DNA from 3 places in the Streptomyces sp. NPDC031479 genome. Region 1 is predicted to be linked to each of the others. Evidence: riboswitches for the same ligand, from Rfam matches in the RefSeq annotation. Region 1 holds a riboswitch; each other region holds the start of a gene.

Region 1 (6,571 bases):
GGCGGCATCGGCGGCAGCAGCCACACCGGCTCCTCCGGCGGCTGAGCGCACCATGCGACGCCACACCATCGAACCCCGCCCCGACTGGCAGAAGACCGTCGAGGCACAGGGCCTGATCTACCCCCTCACCCGCTATCCCGACGACTCCCTGCGTCCCTACTGGGACGAGAGTGCGTACTACTCCTTCTCCCTCCCGGAGGTCGAGGCGCTGGAGGAGGTCGTCGAGGAACTGCACGCCATGTGCCTGGCCGCGGCGGCGCACATCGTCGAGCACGACCGCTTCGCGGACCTCGGCATCACCGATCCGAAGCTGGCCGGCCTGATCGCCCAGTCCTGGCACCGCCGCGCCGAACAGCCCTCCCTCTACGGCCGTTTCGACCTGCGCTACGACGGCGACGGGCCGGCCAAGCTGCTGGAGTACAACGCCGACACCCCCACCTCCCTGGTGGAGGCGGCGAGCCCGCAGTGGTTCTGGATGGAGGAGCGCTTCCCCGGCGCCGACCAGTGGAACTCCCTCCACGAGCGGCTCGTCGAGGCCTGGCGCCGCCAGGCTGAGCTGCTGCCGCCCGGTCCGCTGCACTTCGCGCACTCCGAGGCCGACGAGCTCGGCGAGGACCTGATGACGGTGGCCTACCTCCAGGAGACCGCCGAACAGGCCGGCCTGGAGACCCACGCCCTGTCGGTCGAACAGATCGGCTGGGACAGCCTCTCGGGCCGGTTCGTCGACGAGAGGCTCCGCTTCATCCGCGGCTGCTTCAAGCTCTACCCGTGGGAGTGGCTGGCCGAGGACACCTTCGGCCCGCAGGTCCTGGACACCTACGACCACGGGGGCGGCTCCGGCACCACCGCCTGGATCGAGCCCCTGTGGAAGATGCTGCTCGCGAACAAGGCGCTGCTGGCGGTCCTGTGGGAGCTCTTCCCCGAGCACCCCAACCTGCTGCCCGCCTACCTCGACGGCCCGCGCGAACTCGCCGGGGCCGACTCGGCCGGCTACGCGGCCAAGCCCCTGCTGGGCCGCGAGGGAGCAGGGGTCACCCTCCACGGACCGGGCGGGGAGGGCGGGCCCTTCGTCCCGGCCGAGGGGGAGACGTACGTCTTCCAGGCGCTGGCGCCGCTGCCCGACTTCGACGGCAACCGGGTCGTCCTCGGCGCCTGGGTGGTCGAGGAGGAGGCGGCGGGCCTGGGGATCAGGGAATCGGCGGGGCCGGTCACGGACGAGTACGCCCGCTTCCTGCCCCACGTCATCCTGTAGGGCCCGGCCCGGCCGTCACCGGCACTCCGATTGCCGCCCGGCATGCCCGGGCGGACACTTGGATCAGACGGGGGCCCGGGGTGGGGCACGGCGGTGGGCTCCCGATTCTCCGGCGCCGGAAGGACGGGCGATGAATCCGCACCGCCGCACGGCTCTCCTCATTCCTTTGTTCGCCTCTTCGCTGGCGCTGGCGCTGCCGGTCGCCCAAGCGAACCAAGGGACCGCCCCGGGGGTGAGCGCCCGGGCCCCCGCCGCGCAGTGCTCCCTCGTCGCGGGCACACCCGATGCCGACGGCGCCGCCACCTACGACCTCGTGGGCAAGGGCTTCACACAGGGATCCGTGCGCATCGCGTCCAAATACGGCGTGACGTCGAGCGACGTGTCGGCCGACGGCGATTTCACGAAGAAGGACCTTCCGTACGCCGACTACACGGCCGCCCCCAAGAAGCGCCAGGGCCACGGCCAGGGCCACGGCCAGGGCCGGGGCCAGGTCGCCTGTACGAAGGTCCCCAAGTCGGACGCGGCCAAGACCAAGGCCACTGCCGACGTGACGGCGGCGGCGGCCGAGAACCCGGTGGGCACGAAGAAGATCGTCTGTCAGGTCATCAGCGAGACGGCGAGGGTCTCCTTCAGCGGGTCCATCACGGCTGCGGGGCCCGGGACCGTCAAGTACCGGTGGGTGAAGAGCGACGGCTCGACCTCGGGCGCCCTCACCCTCCAGTTCACGGCAGCGGGGACCATGAAGACGGAGCCCACCTTGACGGACACCCGGCTCGGGAGCGCCAGCCCCCTGGACCACTCGGCCGGCTGGGCCCAGATCGTGATCGACGGGGACGACACGAAGTCCAACCGGTCCGAGTTCGACCTCACGTGCAGCGACGTCAGCCACCTGGTCGGGATGGGCCGCTGACCGCGTCCGCCGGTGAAGGCCCGCGCGTGCCGCCGAAGGCGCGGGCGGGAGCCGAGCCGACCCGGCCGCGCCTTCGGCGGATCCCGTCAGCCGGCCAGGACCGAGCGCAGCCGGTCCAGGCCCCAGTCCAGGTCCTCCTTGCTGATCACCAGCGGCGGTGCGATGCGGATCGTCGACCCGTGGGTGTCCTTCACCAGCACCCCGAGCTCCATCAGCTTCTCGGAGATCTCCCGGCCCGTGCCGAGGGAGGGGTCGATGTCGACCCCCGCCCACAGTCCGCGGCCGCGGACGGCGGTCACCGCGCCCCCGCCGACGAGCAGGTTCAGTTCCCGGTGCAGGTGGTCGCCGAGTTCGGCGGCCCGCTGCTGGTACTCGCCGGAGCGCAGCATCGCGATCACCTCCAGGGCGACGGCGCAGGCCAGCGGGTTGCCGCCGAAGGTGGATCCGTGCTCGCCCGGCCGGAACACCCCGAGCACGTCCCGGTCGGCGACCACGGCGGAGACGGGGACCACACCGCCGCCCAGCGCCTTGCCGAGGACGTACACGTCGGGGACGACGCCCTCGTGCTCGCAGGCGAAGGTCTTCCCGGTCCGCCCCAGGCCCGACTGGATCTCGTCGGCCATGAAGAGCACGTTCCGCTCGCGCGTCAGCTCCCTCACGCCGGCCAGGTATCCGGCGGGCGGCACCAGCACCCCGGCCTCGCCCTGGATCGGCTCCAGCAGCACCGCCACGGTGTTCGCGGTGACGGCGTGGGAGAGCGCGGTGAGGTCCCCGTACGGGACGATCTCGAAGCCGGGCGTGTAGGGCCCGAAGTGGTCGCGCGCCTCGTGGTCCGTGGAGAAGGACACGATGGTGGTGGTGCGGCCGTGGAAGTTGTCGGCGGCCACCACGATCTTGGCCTGCCCGTCGGGCACGCCCTTGACCTCGTACCCCCACTTGCGGGCCGTCTTCACCGCCGTCTCCACGGCCTCCGCGCCCGTGTTCATGGGCAGCACCATCTCCTTGCCGCACAACTCGGCGAGCTGCGTGCAGAAGTCCGCGAAGCGGTCGTGGAAGAAGGCGCGGGAGGTGAGGGTGACCCGCTCCAGCTGGTCGCGGGCGGCGTCGATCAGACGGCGGTTGCCGTGGCCGAAGTTGAGCGCCGAGTACCCGGCGAGCATGTCGAGGTACCGGCGGCCCTCCACGTCCGTCATCCACGCGCCCTCCGCCGAGGCGACGACGACGGGCAGGGGGTGGTAGTTGTGCGCGCTGTGTTCGTCGGCGGAGCGGATGGCATCAGCAGTTCTCGACACGGGGTCTCCGATCGTCCGTCTGGCCGGTGACGTGGGTGGCGTCCTTTCTATCGTCGCTCGGATCGCGGACGGAGAAACCTTCTTTCCGGCGCGCCCGCTAAGGTGTCCGGTACGCACGGCGACTGGCGTACGGAGAACCAACTCCGGGGGAGTCGTGCGCGCACGACCGCACACAGGGCCGCTCGCCTGGGCCTCGCGGGGACGAGAGACGACATCGACCCCGGAGGAGCCGCCATGAGCGCGAACCACCGTCACCCCGCCCTGCTCGCCACCGACCCCGAGCTGGCGTCCTTCATCTCCGCCGAGGAGAGCCTCCAGGCGCAGACCCTGCGCCTGATCCCCAGTGAGAACTACGTCTCCGCCGCCGTGCTGGAGGCCTCCGGCACGGTGCTCCAGAACAAGTACAGCGAGGGCTACCCGGGCCGCCGCTACTACGAGGGCCAGCAGAACATCGACCGGGTCGAGGCCCTCGCCGTCGAGCGGGCCAAGGGCCTGTTCGGGGTGGACCACGCGAACGTCCAGCCGTACTCCGGGTCCCCGGCGAACCTCGCCGTCTACCTGGCCTTCGCCAAGCCCGGCGACACGGTGATGGGCATGGCCCTGCCGATGGGCGGGCACCTCACCCACGGCTGGGGGGTCTCCGCGACGGGCTCCTGGTTCCGCGGAGTCCAGTACGGCGTCCGCCCGGAGGACGGCCGGATCGACTACGACGCGGTGCGTGCGCTGGCCCTCGCCGAACGCCCGAAGATCATCTTCTGTGGCGGTACGGCCCTGCCGCGGACCATCGACTTCGCGGCCTTCGCCTCGATCGCCGAGGAGGCGGGCTCGGTCCTCGTCGCGGACGTGGCCCACATCGCGGGCCTGATCGCGGGCGGCGCCCACCCGTCGCCGGTCGGGCACGTGGACGTGGTCTCGACGACCACCCACAAGACCCTGCGCGGGCCGCGCGGCGCGATGCTGATGTGCACGGAGGAGCACGCGAAGGCCATCGACAAGGCGGTCTTCCCGGGCCTCCAGGGCGGTCCCCACAACCAGACGACCGCGGGCATCGCGGTCGCCCTGCACGAGGCGGCGCAGCCGGCGTTCACGGCGTACGCCCACGCGGTCGTGGCCAACGCGAAGGCGCTGGCCGCCGCGCTGCTGGAGCGGGGCTTCGACCTCGTCTCGGGCGGCACCGACAACCACCTGATCCTGATGGACCTCACCTCGCGCGGGGTGGCGGGCAAGGTCGCGGCGAAGGCCCTGGACCGGGCGGGGATCGTCGTGAACTACAACACCGTGCCGTTCGACCCGCGCAAGCCGTTCGACCCGTCGGGCATCCGGATCGGCACCCCGTCGCTGACGTCCCGCGGCCTGACCGCGGAGCACATGCCCGTCGTCGCCGACTGGATCTCGCGGTCGGTGGACGCGGCCGCCAAGGGCGACGAGCCGGCCCTCGCCGCGATCCGCTCCGAGGTCGGCGACCTGATGGCCGCCTTCCCGGCGCCCGGACTCCCGCTGTAGCCGCCGTGCCGCCGCCGGGACCCGTACCCGTCCCGGCGGCGGCATCCGGCCACCCCCGGGAATCGGTCGCTCGGCCGGGGCGGGATCCGGCCGCCCCGCTACCGCCCGGTACGTGGGCAGGGGCCGGGCGGGACCGGGGGAGCGGGTGCGGGACCGGCCGCGCCGCGCCGCGGCGGCGGCAGGGTTCCGGCCAGCGCGGGGCCGGAGCGCGCCCCCGCACCTGAGAGAATGAAGCCATGGCTTCTGATCGTCCTCGCGCGCTCTCCGGCATCCAGCCCACCTCCGGCTCGTTCCACCTCGGGAACTACCTCGGAGCCATCCGCCAGTACGTCGCCCTGCAGGAGACGCACGACGCCTTCTACATGGTGGTCGACCTGCACGCGATCACCATGCCGCAGGATCCCAAGGACCTGCGGGCGAACACCCGCCTCTCCGCGGCGCAGCTCCTCGCGGCCGGTCTGGACCCGGAGCGCTGCACGCTCTTCATCCAGAGCCACGTGCCGGAGCACGCCCAGCTCGGCTGGGTCATGAACTGCATCACCGGTTTCGGCGAGGCCAGCCGGATGACCCAGTTCAAGGACAAGTCCGCCAGGTCGGGTGCCAACAACGCCACCGTCGGCCTGTTCACGTACCCGATCCTCCAGGTCGCCGACATCCTCCTCTACCAGGCGGACTCCGTCCCGGTCGGCGAGGACCAGCGCCAGCACATCGAGCTGACCCGCGACCTCGCGGAGCGCTTCAACCAGCGCTTCGGCGACACCTTCACGCTCCCGGCGGCGCACATCGTCAAGGAGGTCGCGAAGATCTACGACCTCCAGGACCCGGCGATCAAGATGTCGAAGTCGGCGTCCTCGCCCAAGGGCCTGATCAACCTCCTCGACGAGCCGAAGGTCACCGAGAAGAAGATCAAGAGCGCGGTCACCGACACCGAGGCCGTGGTCCGTTTCGACACGGAGAACAAGCCCGGCGTCAGCAACCTGCTCACGATCTACTCCACCCTCACGGGCGAGAGCATCCCCGCCCTGGAAGCCGCGTACGAGGGCAAGGGTTACGGAGCGCTCAAGACGGACCTCGCGGGCGTGATGGTCGATTTCGTCACACCGTTCAAGCAGCGGACCCAGGAGTACCTGGACGACCCGGAGACCCTGGACTCCTTGCTGGCCAAGGGCGCGGAGAAGGCTCGGGCGGTCGCCGCCGAGACCCTGGCGCAGACCTACGACCGCCTCGGTTTCCTGCCCGCGAAGCACTGACGGACCGGCGCCCCTGGCGGTCGGGGGGGTGCTGGCGCCACACTGAGGCGGCAGCATCCCGCACACAGACGGAGGAGACAGACGTGGGGACCGTAACGCTCGGCGTTTCGATCGCGGTCCCGGAGCCGTACGGCAGCCAGCTCCAGGGGCTGCGCGCCGGCTTCGGGGACGCCGCCGCGCACGGCATCCCCACGCACGTCACCCTCGTACCGCCCACCGAGGTGGAGGCGGACCGGCTGCCCGGGATCCGCGCCCACCTGGCCGAGGTCGCCGGGGCCTTCCGGTCCTTCCCGATGCGGCTGGAAGGGACGGGCAGCTTCCGTCCCCTCTCGCCGGTCGTCTACGTCCGGCTCGTCGAAGGCGC
Region 2 (6,571 bases), on a different contig from region 1:
CGCTCCAGCCGCTGCCCGACTCCGAGCTCGTCTCACGGTCGTCATCCCTTCTCCACTGAGGTCAGCGCACGGTACTTCAAGGCGCTGACCAGCCCGGACACCGGGTCTCCATCCCTTCAGCCCCCGGCGCCGGTGGCGGCGCCGAGGGCGGCGTGGGCACCGTCCGCCACGGCTTCCGGCCGGGAACGCTTGGGCGGGGACCATCCGGGCGCAGGCGGCTCTGCCCTGCCGGTATCCGGCTCGAACGGGCCCCGGGAACGGGGACGACGGGGGCATGGGACGCTGACGGCGCGGTCGAGTCAAGAACCAGCCGACGTCCCGCTGCCTGAAGGACAGCCCCGCCTTCGGCCTTCGCGCCTTCTCGTGTGGCACCCGTCCCCCATGGCCCGACGGTAGTCCCGGGACGGGGGAACCGGCACCGGTGGGATCCCCTCTTGATGAGTGACCGAGGGGGGAAGTGCATGGCGGGGAAGACCGTTCCGGCAGCCGGGCGCTTGGTGGTGGCGGGGTTCCTTTGCGCCCTGATGGCGGGGTGCGGCAGCACGGCACCGGGAGGGGCCTCAGGACCTGCACCCGTGCCCTCCCTCTCACCGACCGCCGACTGCGGCCTCGACACGACGACTGACGACCCGACCGGCGGGTACGCCGGCCCGCCGACGGACGAGGAGACCGGCGGGTACGCCGGCCCGCCGACGGACGAGGAGACCGGCGGGTACGCCGGCCCGCCCACCGACCAGGAGGCCGCCGACGGTGGCGCCGGTCCGCCGACCGACGGGGAGATCGGCAACGGGGGCGGCCCCTGCGGGCCTGCGGACTGGTTCGACATGACCCGGGACTTCCAGGCCTACCTCGGACAGCACCTCACCAAGGCGGACGACGGCACCGTCTCCCAGCAGTCCGTACGCGAGACCCGTGTCCGGAAGGTGAGCGCCGTCGGCGAGGCGAGGATCACCTTTTTCTCCTACTTCACCGACGACGCCCTCAGCCGCAACGCCGCGCTCCGCCTGGCCCGGCTGTTCGCCGACTGGCGGCGCGAGGTCTACGGCGACACGGGCAAGGTGTCGGTCCGTACCACCGAAGGGACCGTGCTCGTCACCCTGACCTGGTGAGCCCGGCCATCGCGCGTTCCATGCCGCGCAGTGGTGCACGGCTCCGGCGTCCACCGCCCGGAGCCGGCGAGGCGAGGCGCCGGGTGATGAAGGCGCGGTGGGCCTCGATGGTCTCGATCGGGTGGACGGCTCATGGCGGAGTCGGGCATTCGAACTGTCCGATTGCCTGGCGGGTCACTGCCCCTGTGCCCGTGGGGTCGCCGTGGCGAGGAGACCGGACAGGGCCTCCTGGAGATCTTCGGTCTGGCGGTAGTGAAGGGCGGTCATCCCCACGTCGCAGGCCGCGATGACGTTGGCGGCGGTGCCCACCCCGGCCCTCCACGAGCTCCGCGCCCCAGGGCAGCACGGCTGGGTGGCCGCGGTGCCGTTCGGCGTGCCGCCGGCGGCGGTCGAGGCACGGACGCGGGCCGACCGCGACCGCACGGAGCCCGTACGCATCGTGGGCGAGCACCACGCCGCGGCCGCGCAGAACCGGGTCCACACCAGCCGGCTCTTGGCGTAGGTGTCGAGGGTGTTGTCCGGGGTGATCTCGGCGGCGACCGCGTCGGCCAGGTCCTCGGCCTCGGCGAGCCGGCGGGCGGCGTCGATGCCGTGCCGCTGCGCCCACCGCTCGATCAGACTTTGACGTTCGGCGCTCGGTGCGGGGTCGGGCTGGTGCTCGCCGACGACGTCGGCCGGCACCAGCGGGACAGCGGCGGTGGTGAACCGCCGCCGCGTTTGCCACCCCGCATTGCCGTTGGCATGTCATGGGCGAAACCAGGTCAAACAAGACCGTTAGCCGGACGGCAGTAAAACGTTAGCGGCCCGGTTTACGGTAGGCATCTGAGGCCATCCACTGCTTTGCGCAGCGTGATTCGGTCGAGAATTCCAATCGTGGCCGCCGTACTGATCGGCCGGGACCGCAACGCATTGCCGGCCTCGCTGATTCATCAGCTCCGGGAGCCGTGAGCCGCAGAACCCGTGCGCCTCCATCGGCGATGAGAGTGCCTTCTTCCCCATTTTCCACCCTGAATCGGAGAACATGTATGAGCCCTAATCGTCGTGACGTCCTGAAGTGGGCCGCCGGAGCCGGTGGCCTGGCTGCTGCCACCGTGCTCGGCCTCCCGAGTACGGCAACTGCCGCAAGCTGGTCCGCCCGTTCCTGGATGGGGCAACTCTCCAACAGCCTTCCCGTCACGAAGCTGACGATCCCCGGAACCCACAACTCCTGCGCCAACAGCGGCATCAGCATCGCCAAATGCCAGGACTGGGACCTGCTGACGCAGCTCAACAACGGCATCCGCTTTCTCGACATCCGCCTGAACGGATTGCAGGGCTCCTCGAACGAGATGGGCCTCTATCACGCCAACGTATACATGAACAAGCGGTTCCAAGATGTCCTCAACGACTGCGACTACTTCCTGCGGAACAACCCGAAGGAAGTAATCATCATGCGCCTCAGGAATGAGAAATCGGGAGGCCAGGAGCTCGGTGCAGAGGAATTCAGGCGCCGCTTCAACTGGTACATGGATGATCCGTCGATGCATTTCCGTCCGCTTTTCTGGACCAACCCCGACTGGCCCACCCTGGGCCAAGGTCGCGGCAAGGTCGTGCTCCTCACCGACTTCAGCCACGACTGGACCACCCTCAAGTGGGACAAGCACTGCAAAATTCAGGACGATTACAACGTCCCGGACGATGAGAAGAAGAAGGCGATCATCGCCTGCTTCGACGCAGCGTGGTTTGACCAGACCACTTCTCAGATGTTCATCAACTTCACCAGCACCGCCAAGGGGCCCATCCCCGAACCTTCCATCGGGGCCCAGAAGATCTTCCCGAGTGTCTACGCATACCTGGAGCCCAGGAAGGCTCAGCGAGCCCGCTTCGGCGTCGTGGCCATGGACTTCCCCAACTACCGCCCCGACATCATGAACCTTTTGATCGACAAGAACTTCGTCTAGAAGCTCGTAACATGATCGCGGGCGAGCCCTCGTGAGGCGGCGGTAGCTGATGCGCCTGCCGGCGAGGGCGACGAAGGCGTCGTGGAGTTCGGTGCGGCGTTCCCGGCGTACGGCGGCCGAGCTCGGGCGGCGGTGGGCCACGCCGGCCACGCCGAGCATCCGCCGTGTGCCGGCAGAGCCCGGAGTGACCGCGCGGCTGTACGCCGACCTGCGCCGCAGCGGGGAGGACCTGTAGGCGCGCCCCTCCAGGGATTGGCGGGGTCCCGGGGTGTACACCCCGGGACCCGCGTGATTCGCCGCGACTCAGCCGCCAATGTGCTGGTGCGGCACTGGGGTGCCCACGCCCGCGCGCGTGCGCGGTCAGAAGCGGGCCAGGTTCCTGACCCGCCCCGCGGGTCACGGAGTTGCGGATGTCGGATTCGCTGCTCATCAGGCCGCCTTCCGCTTCGCCTGAAGTGCGTGGGCGCGCATTTCGCTGGACAGCCGGAGGCGGTAGAGTCGGGCTCGGCCGCGACTGGCGCAGGTGGACGACCACCGGGGAGCGGCCGTATCTGTTCCGATGAGAGCGTCGACCGCCTGGGCGTCTCCGTCAGCGATGTTCCGCTGAGGAGGCCATGACGTGAAACTGCGCTACGGGATCAATCCGCAACAGAAGACTGCGCACGCCGCACCAATGACGCCCGGCAAGTGGCCGGTTCGACTGCTGCACGGAGAACCGTCCTTCATCAACATGCTGGACGCGCTGAACGGATGGCAACTCGTCCGCGAGGCCGGCCGGGCGCTCGGCAAACCGGCAGCCGCTTCCTTCAAACACGTCTCACCCGCGGGTGCTGCTGTCTCCGGGGCCATCGACGAGGTCACCACAGAGCTCTACGGCGTCGCCAACGGGGAGGTCGGCCCGCTCGCCAGTGCCTACTTGCGGGCCCGCGACGCCGACCCGAAATCCTCCTACGGCGACTTCGCCGCCGTCTCCCATCCGGTCGACGACGAACTCGCCGAACTGCTGACCGGCATGGTCTGCGACGGCATCGTCGCCCCCGGCTACGCGCCCGGCACCGTCGAGCGGCTCAGCAAGAAGAAGAACGGCCGTTTCCTGGTCATGGAGACGGACGACGCTTTCACGCCTCCGCACCAGGAGGCGCGTGAGGTCTTCGGCCTGCGCCTGACTCAGCAGCAGGACGAGGTGGAGTTGTCGTCCACACTGCTCGACCCGGTCGTGGGTGATCCGCTCCCCGACACAGCCGTGGCGGACCTCGTGCTGGGGCTGGCGGTCCTGCGCTACACCCAGTCCAATTCGGTGTGCTACCTGCGGAACGGCATGACGCTGGGAATCGGCGCCGGCCAGCAGTCCCGAGTCGACTGCACCCGTCTGGCCGGCGCGAAAACCGACACCTGGTGGCTGCGGCGTCACCCCGGCGTCCGCGCACTGCGCTTCCGGCCCGGCATTCGGCGCCAGGACCGGATCAACTGGCAGATCCGCTTCATCGAGGGCGACCTCACGCCGGACGAGACCAGGCGTCTGACGGAGGCACTCTCCACACCGGCCCGAGAGCTCACCGCCGACGAACGAGCTCAATGGATGCAACGTCTCGACCAGGTGACTTTCGTATCCGACGGTGCCCTGCCGTTCCGCGACAACGTCGACCACGCCCACCGTCACGGCGTTCAGTACATTGCGGAGCCGGGAGGATCCATCAGATCCGGTGAGGTCGAAGAAGCCTGCCGTGAGCACCGGATCACGCTGGCACGCACCGGCCTGAGACTGTTCCACCACTGACGGTCGCGAAGACGCCACGACCACCGGCCCTGACCGGGAAACCTCCGAAGGCGGCCACAGAAGACCACCCCGCGCTGACCTGGCGGCTGGCACCGGGCGCTCGGAGCGCTCGCTCGGTATTCCTGCCCCTGGTGCCTGCGGAGAGGGTGGTCGGGTCCACAGCCAGAGGCGGCACGTGGACGTACGCCATCCCGGGTAGCGCGACGAGTTGCGGGCCGGGTTGGTGCCAATGGCTCGGCCATCCGGCTGATCGGACCAACGCGCGCTCCGACAGCGGGCCGCCTCGATCGGCCGGCAGGACCTACCGGGCCCGCAGAGCATGACACCGGTCAGGGGCCCTGCCGCCGTCCTGGCGCGCAGTGATCACGGGCCTGCTGATCGCCCTCGTGATGGCCACGATCATGGTCACGACCTACGTCGAGGAAGCCGCCAAGGCACAGGGCCGGCAACTCGCCCTGAAAGTTACCAACAAGCTGCCCGAACAGGACCCGCTCGGCGTCGTCCCCGGTATCGCCGTGTTCGTACTGCTCGTGGCCCGCTACCTCGGCTCGACCCTCGCCGTGCAGCCCACCGAGACCGCGGCCGCCCGCCGGCGCGTCCTGAGTCTCATCGGCTACGCGGTCATCGCCGGCCTCGTCTTCGACGTGATCATCGGCCCGGTCCTCGGCGCCTGTCCCGTCGTCCGCCACCCGTGCCAGCCGGACGATGGCGGGGGCGGTGTCCGCTGCGGTCAGGCAGGTTGGGCCCCTGGCCGGGCGTCTTCGTCGATCCGGCTCACCGCGCCCGGCCCCCGGGAGGCCCGCCCGGCGTGGTGTTCATGCGTTCCCGTCCGCGGTGAGCCGCATCCACGATGGTCTTGATGACCAGGCCGAAGACGGCCAGGTCCAAAAGCATCTGCCCGGTGACCAGCAGCTGAGCCACCCCGGACTTGGCCGTGATGTCGCCGAACCCGACGGTGGTGAACACCGTGACGGAGAAGTAGAGCCCACTGGTGTGGGAAAGGTGCGTGCCGAAGCTGCCCGGAGAATGCGCGGCCATGGCGACGTAGGCGGCCGCGAACAGCAACAGGAAGAACGGAATGCTGACGGCCACCGCCTCGACGGCCCGCAGCGCCGGGTACCGGGAGCGGAGAATGGACCGGACCTGCAGGGCCACCAGGACGACGAACCCCGCGAGACCTGAGAGCAGGATGGCGACGGCGGTACTCTTCGAGGAGTTGTCCAGGGGCCCGACGTAATACAGGGCCACCAGCGTGGCGACCGAGACCACTACACGCAGCACGGTCCAGACGAGCCGGCCGAACAGACGCCGTGCTCGATGGTGGCCGGGGAGAGCCGCCTCGTCGGCGGTCATGAGGCCCGCCCCGGCCCGATGACCAGGACCCGCAGGGACACGCGCCGTTCGTGCCGCGCCATGCCGGATGCCACGCTCAGGATGATCACCAGCCCCATCACACCGACGAACGACAAGAGAAGACGACACCGCGTGAACCGGCGCACACTCCGGCCGACACCGACAGTTCCTCCGCAGAAGACCGCGTGGTACGCCGTCCCCGTGCCGAGCCGGAACACCCCGGTGGTGACGACAGCTCGATGCGGCAGCCTCGCAGGCCGAGCCCGCCGACCAGCAGAATCCACATCCTGAACCAGAAGAAGCCGACGGGATGCGTCGGCGGACCGCGTTGACCCGGATGCCACGGCGGCTGAACCCGACCGGGCGAGGTGATCGTGTCGCCCGCTGTAGTC
Region 3 (6,571 bases), on a different contig from region 1:
CATGTCGGCGATCAGGGAGACCATCGACATCTCCCGCAGCCCGGCCGAGGTCTACTCCTACGTGACGGACCCGACGCGCCTGCCGGAATGGCAGGGCAGCGCGGTGTCGGTCCACCCGCTGGGCGACATGCCGGTCCACGTCGGCTCCCGGGTCGAGGTCACCCGGCGGATCGGCAAGCGGGAGTTCCCCACGACCATCGAGTTCCTGGAACTGGACCCGCCCAGGAGCTGGCACCTGCACGGGATCGACGGCCCCGTGCGGCCCGACGTGCGGGGCACCATCGAACCCCTCGGCGACGGCCGGCGCTCCCGGGTGACCCTCGCCATGGACTTCGAGGGCCACGGCATCGGCCGGGCCCTCGTACCGCTCCTCGTGCGGCCCTTCGCCCGCAAGGAGATGCCCCGGGGCGAGGAGAAGCTGAAGCACATGCTCGAACACCCGGCCGCCTGAGGAACGCGGAAGCCCGCGCCGTACGAACGGCGCGGGCTTCCGCGTTCCGCCGCCGGGCCCGCGGGCCCGGCGGCCGACTCAGTCGAGGTAGTCGCGCAGCACCTGCGAACGCGACGGGTGGCGCAGCTTCGACATGGTCTTGGACTCGATCTGGCGGATGCGCTCACGGGTGACCCCGTACACGCGGCCGATCTCGTCCAGGGTCTTCGGCTGGCCGTCGTTCAGGCCGTAACGCATCGAGACGACGCCCGCCTCACGCTCCGAGAGCGTGCCCAGGATCGACTGCAGCTGCTCCTGGAGGAACGTGAACGACACGGCGTCGGCCGGGACGACCGCCTCGGAGTCCTCGATGAGGTCACCGAACTCGCTGTCGCCCTCCTCACCCAGCGGGGTGTGCAGGGAGATCGGCTCGCGGCCGTACTTCTGGACCTCGATGACCTTCTCGGGGGTCATGTCGAGTTCCTTGCCCAGCTCCTCCGGAGTGGGCTCCCGGCCGAGGTCCTGGAGCATCTGGCGCTGCACGCGCGCCAGCTTGTTGATGATCTCGACCATGTGGACGGGGATGCGGATCGTGCGCGACTGGTCGGCCATGGCACGCGTGATCGCCTGCCGGATCCACCAGGTCGCGTACGTGGAGAACTTGAAGCCCTTGGTGTAGTCGAACTTCTCCACGGCGCGGATCAGACCGACGTTGCCCTCCTGGATCAGGTCCAGGAAGAGCATGCCGCGGCCCGTGTAGCGCTTGGCCAGCGAGACCACGAGGCGGAGGTTGGCCTCCAGCAGGTGGTTCTTGGCCCGGCGGCCGTCCTCGACGAGGATCTCCAGCTCGCGCTTGAACGCGGGCTTGTGGTCCTCCTCCTCTTCGAGCTTGTACTCGGAGAAGAGACCCGCCTCGATGCGCTTGGCGAGCTCGACCTCCTGCTCGGCGTTGAGCAGCGGCACCTTGCCGATCAGCTTCAGGTAGTCCTTGACGGGGTCGGCGGTGGCGCCGGCGACCATGACGGTCTGCGCCGGGGCGTCGTCCTCGTCGTCGTCGGACAGCACGAAGCCCTGGGTTCCGGCCGCCTTGGGCGTCTCCTCCTCGGCCTCGTCGGCGAGGTCCTCGACGGCCCAGTCCTCGCCCTCGGCGCCCGGGTTCTCGGCGTCGTCCGCGTCCTTGGCGCCGGCCTTCTTGGTGGCGGCGGTCTTCTTGGTGGCCGTGGCCTTCTTGGCCGCGGTCTTCTTGACCGTGCGCTTCTTCGGCTCGGCGGCGGCCTCGGCCGTCGCCTCGTCCCCGGTGGCGGCGGCCGACGGAGCGGATATCGCCGCCGCGGTGGCGGGGGCCGTGGCCGAGGTCTTGCGCGCGCCGATGGGGCGCGGCGGGGCGGCCTTCTTCGTCACGGTGCGGGCGGGGGCGGCGGCCGCCTTGCGGGGCTTCTTGGCGGCGGCCTTGGTGGCGGGGGCGGCGCTGACGTGGAGGGCGACACCCTCCTCGTCCAGGACCTGGTTCAGGCTGCGCAGGACCCGCTTCCACTGGTCCACCGGGATGCGGCCGGCCTCGAAGGCCTGGCGCACATCGTCACCGTTGATGTGACCCTGCTCGCGGCCGCGCTCGACGAGCGCGACGAGGGCCTCCGATTCGGCGATCTCCGGAGGGAACGTACGGGACGGGCTGAGCGACACAAGGAGCCTCTCGTTGCGAACAGATAAGGGGTGGGCGGGACATCATCGCGCGAACTCGGGAAACAGACCCGAGGGGGGTCTGTATTCCGGGGCCGCGCGAGGACACCTGTCGGTTCATCGCATGCCCGAGTCGATTCGTTACGCGCTGAATTGAGTGACCTGCGCCACGCTGTGGCCGCGCAACCGATTCCGCGTGGATCCGTCCGCGCCGGATCCACGCCTTCCGCCGGTCCGACCTCAGTCCGTTTTGCGAGCTTCGATCAGGAAACGGGCGGTGTGCGCGACGAACGGGCCCTCGCGCTCGATCCGTTCGTGGAGCTCGCGCAGCCGGTCCCGGTACTGCCCGACCGTGAAGCCGGGCACCATCCAGATCACCTTCCGGAGAAAGTAGATCACGGCTCCGATGTCGTGGAACTCCGTCCGCAGCCGCTCGGAGCGCAGATCGACCACTTCCAGGCCCGCCTTCGTGGCGTCGGCGACCGCGTCGTCGGGGTGGCGGGCGCGGCGCACCTCCTCCGGCTGCGGGCCCAGGAAGTACTCGACGAGCTCGAACACGCTGGCCGGTCCGACCTGCTGCGAGAGGTACGTCCCGCCCGGTGTCAGCACCCGCGCGATCTCCTCCCACCAGATGGTCACCGGGTGCCTGCTCGCGACCAGCTCGAAGGCCTCGTCGCCGAAGGGCAGCGGCGGCTCGTCGGCGTCGGCCACCACCACCGCGCCGAGCGGGTGCAGCAGCCGGGTCGCCCTGTCGATGTTCGGCGGCCAGGACTCCGTGGCCGCCGTCAGCGCGGGAAGGGGGCCCGCGCCCGCCAGCACCTCGCCCCCGCCGGTCTGGATGTCGAGGGCGGACCGGACCCGTGCCAGCCGATCGGCCAGCAGCCGCTGGTACCCCCAGGAGGGCCGCTGCTCGGTGGCCCGGCCGTCCAGCCAGGAGAAGTCCCAGCCGTCCACGGAGACGGTCTCGGCTTCGGCGACGAGATGGTCGAAAGTGCGCGTCATGCCCCGATCGTCCCAGGCCGGGCCCAGGCCGACCACCGGATATGTCGACTAGACTGTGCGACGGGCCGTGACTGGCGTTCGGGTGGATCACCACCGGGGAGCGGCCCGGCGTGCCCACCTCCGTACGTCGACTGCCGCGCGCCTGGGCGATCCGCGATCCGCAGCGACGTTCAGGAGACCCCATGACGACCGCCACCGCCCAGCTGATGGACGGCACCGCCCTCGCCCGCCGCATCTCCGAGCAGACCGCCGCCCTCGCGGCGAAGATCACCGAGCGCACCGGTACCGCGCCCTGCCTCGCCACCGTCCTCGTCGGCGAGGACCCCGCGTCCGTCACCTACGTACGCATGAAGCAGAACCGTTGCGCCAAGGCCGGGATCACCTCCCGCCACGTGGAGCTGCCCGCCTCGACCACCACGGAGGAGCTGGTGGCCGCCCTCACCGAGCTCTCCGAGGACCCGGAGATCAGCGGCATCCTGCTCCAGCACCCCGTTCCGCACCACATCGACGAGCGCGCCGCCTTCGAGGCCATCGCCCCGGGCAAGGACGTCGACGGGGTCACCATGCACTCCTTCGCCGCCATGGGCTTCGGGCTGCCGGGCTTCGTCTCCTGCACCCCCGGCGGCATCATGCGCCTCCTGGAGGCCTACGACGTCGACCTCACCGGCAAGCACGCCGTCGTCGTCGGCCGCAGCGCCATCCTGGGCAAGCCGGCCGGCATGCTGCTGCTGGAGCGCAACGCCACGGTCACCTACTGTCACTCCCGCACCGTGGACCTGCCCTCGATCGTGCGCCAGGCCGACGTGCTCGTCGCCGCCGTGGGCAAGGCCGAGTTCATCCGCGGCGAGGACATCAAGCCGGGCGCGGTCGTGCTCGACGCCGGCTACAACGAGGGCAACGTCGGCGACGTCCACTTCGAGTCGGCCGCCGCCCGCGCCTCCCTGATCACCCCGGTGCCCGGCGGCGTCGGCCCGATGACCATCGCCGTCCTGCTGGAGCAGACGGTGCAGGCCGCGGCGGCGCAGGCCGGCCTGGACCTCGCGGCCCTCTGACCCCCACCGCACGCGACGGCGTACGGAGTACGAACGCCCCGGACCCTTCGGTCCGGGGCGTTCGCCGTGCTCCGGACAGGACGGCCGAGGGGTCACCGCGCCCGGCGGGTCCCGCCGGGCCGGTCCGGGGCCTGCGGACGGCTCAGCCCGCCGCCGGCGCTCCCCGGCGGGCCGCCGCGACGATCGGGGACGCGCGGAACTCCCGGGCGAGCGCCGTCAGGGGCTGGGAGCCCAGCCGGTGCGGGACGGCGTCCTTCCGCCCCGTCCCGGCCGCCCGGCCGCCGGAGCCGCCGGAGCCGTTCCGGTCGGCGGCCGCCCGGAGCCGGCAGGCGGCGGCGAGCATGGCGGCGTCCGCCACCACCGAGGCGGCCGGCTCGTCCAGGCCCTGCCGGCGCGCGGCCCCGTACGCCGCCGTGCGCACCTCGGGGTCGAACCAGCCGGCCAGGGCCAGCAGCCCGTCGTCGATCACCGACTCGCGGTGGACCAGCCGGATCCCCACCGGTGACCACCAGGTCAGCGGGACCGTCGTCACGTTGCGGGACGCGAACCCGCGCAGCGCCTTCCACAGCGGACGCAGCCTGCGGTACTGGCTGAAGTCCCGCCAGGCCTCCGAGCCGCCGGCCAGGGGCACGATGAACCCCGCCCCGACCATCACACCGGCCGCGGCGGCCAGTGGCGGTGCCACGTCCGTGGACAGGTGCACCCAGTCGCGGCCGGCCCAGCGGGCGGCCACCGAGGCCCACTTGGCGGCGAGGTAGGACAGGTCCAGCGCCCCGCCGAGCACGATCAGGGCCAGCCCGCTGCGCAACGGTCGCAGCGAGCGGTCCGCCCGCCACAGCCACTTCCCGCACAGCCAGGTCAGCGCCGAGGTGCCCACGGTGTGCGCCACGAGGAAGCAGACGATCATCTCGCGGATCCAGGGCGTCGTGGCGTAGTACGTGTCCAGGTCCTGGAGCCGCTCCACCGGCGCGTCGCCGATCACGAACAGGGCGACGATCGCGACGGCCGCCGCGCCGAAGACGGCGATCGTCCGCCGCGTGGCCCGTCGCACGGCCGCGGGCGGCCCGCCGCGCCACTGCAGGACGAGGACGACGCACGCCCCGGAGAACAGCGTGGCCAGGCAGAACACCAACGGCGCGGAGAAGTTGACCACGCCGGTGAGACGGTTGACCGCCGAGATCGTCGGCGGCGACGCCAGGAAGTTGATGGGGGCGCCCAGGACGAGCAGCGCGCACGCGGTCCGGTTCAGGGGCTGGTCCCAGTCCCGGCGCATGCTCGGGGCCTTGATCAGCAGCGCCAGGACCATCAGGATTCCCGGCAGCTGCACCAGGATCCCGCCGCTCACCGGCCCTGCCCGAGGGGGTCGACGGGGTCCGCCGGGTCCGCCGTTCCGGCCGCAGGGTCCGCCGTTCCGGCCGCCGGGGGGAGCCCGCCGACGGCCCGCTCCCCCGCGGTGAGCGGCGGCACCGGGGACGCGCCCCGGTCCGAAGCGCGCAGTACGTGCCAGAGCACCGACGGGCGCAGCCAGTGGGTGGGCGCGTCGCTCATGGTGATGACGTCGAACAGGGCCGCGGTGAGCACCTCGTCGGTGGTGGCGCCCGTCATCAGCCGCCCGACGTACGCGTCGAGGAGCCCGGCCCCGGGCCGCGGCTCCATGCCGGTGGCCCCCGGGTAGCGGATGTCCTGCGTCGTGGCGAGCTCCCAGGCGGTGCTCACCCGCGGGGTGAGCGCCCGCTGTGCCGCGCGGCCGATGCCGGGGTGGCCGAGCCCCTTCGCCCGGAGCAGCTCCCGTACGGCCAGCAGCCCCTGCGCGGCGACCGACATGCCCTGCCCGTACAGCGGGTTGAAGGTGGCGACAGCGTCGCCGACGGCGAAGAAGCCGTCGGGCAGCTCCGCCTTCTCGAAGAAGACGCGGCGGTTGGCGTTGCCCCGGGTGACGGCGACGTCCGTCAGGGGTTTCCTGCCCTCCAGCAGTTCGCCGACGATCGGGTCCCGCAGCCCCTTGGCGAACGGGACGAACAGGTCGGGGTCCCCGGTCGGCTCGCCGCCCCGGGTGCCGGAGAGGGTGGCCTGCCACCGGCCGTCCTCGACGGGCACGATCGTGGCCGTCCGCCCGGGTACGGGCACGCGGGGGTCGGACTGCACGTTGACGATGGGGAACCCCGCCGCGTGCGCCCCGGCCGGGGCCTCGAAGATCCGCGTCGCGTAGACGAGACCGGAGTCGACCTCGGACCGCCGGATGCCGTTCACGCCGAGCGCCCCGAGCCAGGCCGTGGCCCGCGAACCGCGTCCGCTCGCGTCGATCACGAGGTCGGCGTCCACCGTCCGGTTCCGCTCGTCGGGGGTGTCGACCCGGACGCCGGTGATCCGGGCCGCGGTGCCCTCCAGGCCGCGGACCCGGCTCCGC

Evidence for each region. A riboswitch is a leader RNA that binds a small molecule or an ion and turns the genes downstream of it on or off. The one in region 1 is predicted to bind ZMP and ZTP.
Region 2: linked by a shared signal. The riboswitch ahead of ACZ5D2_RS15640 (phosphoribosylaminoimidazolecarboxamide formyltransferase) and the one ahead of ACZ5D2_RS22210 (serine hydroxymethyltransferase) in region 1 are both predicted to bind ZMP and ZTP.
Region 3: linked by a shared signal. The riboswitch ahead of ACZ5D2_RS36255 (bifunctional 5,10-methylenetetrahydrofolate dehydrogenase/5,10-methenyltetrahydrofolate cyclohydrolase) and the one ahead of ACZ5D2_RS22210 (serine hydroxymethyltransferase) in region 1 are both predicted to bind ZMP and ZTP.

The regions. Positions count from the first base shown of each region.
Region 1 covers NZ_JBVIKC010000020.1:1,359-7,929, forward strand. Annotated here, with positions in the region: gene ACZ5D2_RS22190 (hypothetical protein) at 1-45, shown strand, start outside; gene ACZ5D2_RS22195 (glutathionylspermidine synthase family protein) at 53-1,252, shown strand; gene ACZ5D2_RS22200 (hypothetical protein) at 1,383-2,162, shown strand; gene rocD (ornithine--oxo-acid transaminase) at 2,249-3,454, opposite strand; ZMP/ZTP riboswitch at 3,563-3,653, shown strand; gene ACZ5D2_RS22210 (serine hydroxymethyltransferase) at 3,689-4,957, shown strand; gene trpS (tryptophan--tRNA ligase) at 5,194-6,207, shown strand; gene ACZ5D2_RS22220 (2'-5' RNA ligase family protein) at 6,291-6,571, shown strand, end outside.
Region 2 covers NZ_JBVIKC010000012.1:21,064-27,634, forward strand. Annotated here, with positions in the region: gene ACZ5D2_RS15620 (hypothetical protein) at 576-1,109, shown strand; gene ACZ5D2_RS15625 (hypothetical protein) at 1,284-1,790, opposite strand; gene ACZ5D2_RS15630 (phosphatidylinositol-specific phospholipase C) at 2,135-3,049, shown strand; gene ACZ5D2_RS15635 (DUF6207 family protein) at 3,099-3,284, shown strand; ZMP/ZTP riboswitch at 3,550-3,638, shown strand; gene ACZ5D2_RS15640 (phosphoribosylaminoimidazolecarboxamide formyltransferase) at 3,669-4,826, shown strand; gene ACZ5D2_RS15645 (hypothetical protein) at 5,186-5,686, shown strand; gene ACZ5D2_RS15650 (potassium channel family protein) at 5,601-6,179, opposite strand.
Region 3 covers NZ_JBVIKC010000056.1:29,397-35,967, forward strand. Annotated here, with positions in the region: gene ACZ5D2_RS36240 (SRPBCC family protein) at 2-451, shown strand; gene ACZ5D2_RS36245 (RNA polymerase sigma factor) at 530-2,113, opposite strand; gene ACZ5D2_RS36250 (methyltransferase domain-containing protein) at 2,351-3,112, opposite strand; ZMP/ZTP riboswitch at 3,170-3,267, shown strand; gene ACZ5D2_RS36255 (bifunctional 5,10-methylenetetrahydrofolate dehydrogenase/5,10-methenyltetrahydrofolate cyclohydrolase) at 3,295-4,164, shown strand; gene ACZ5D2_RS36260 (MAB_1171c family putative transporter) at 4,307-5,509, opposite strand; gene ACZ5D2_RS36265 (NAD(P)/FAD-dependent oxidoreductase) at 5,506-6,571, opposite strand, start outside.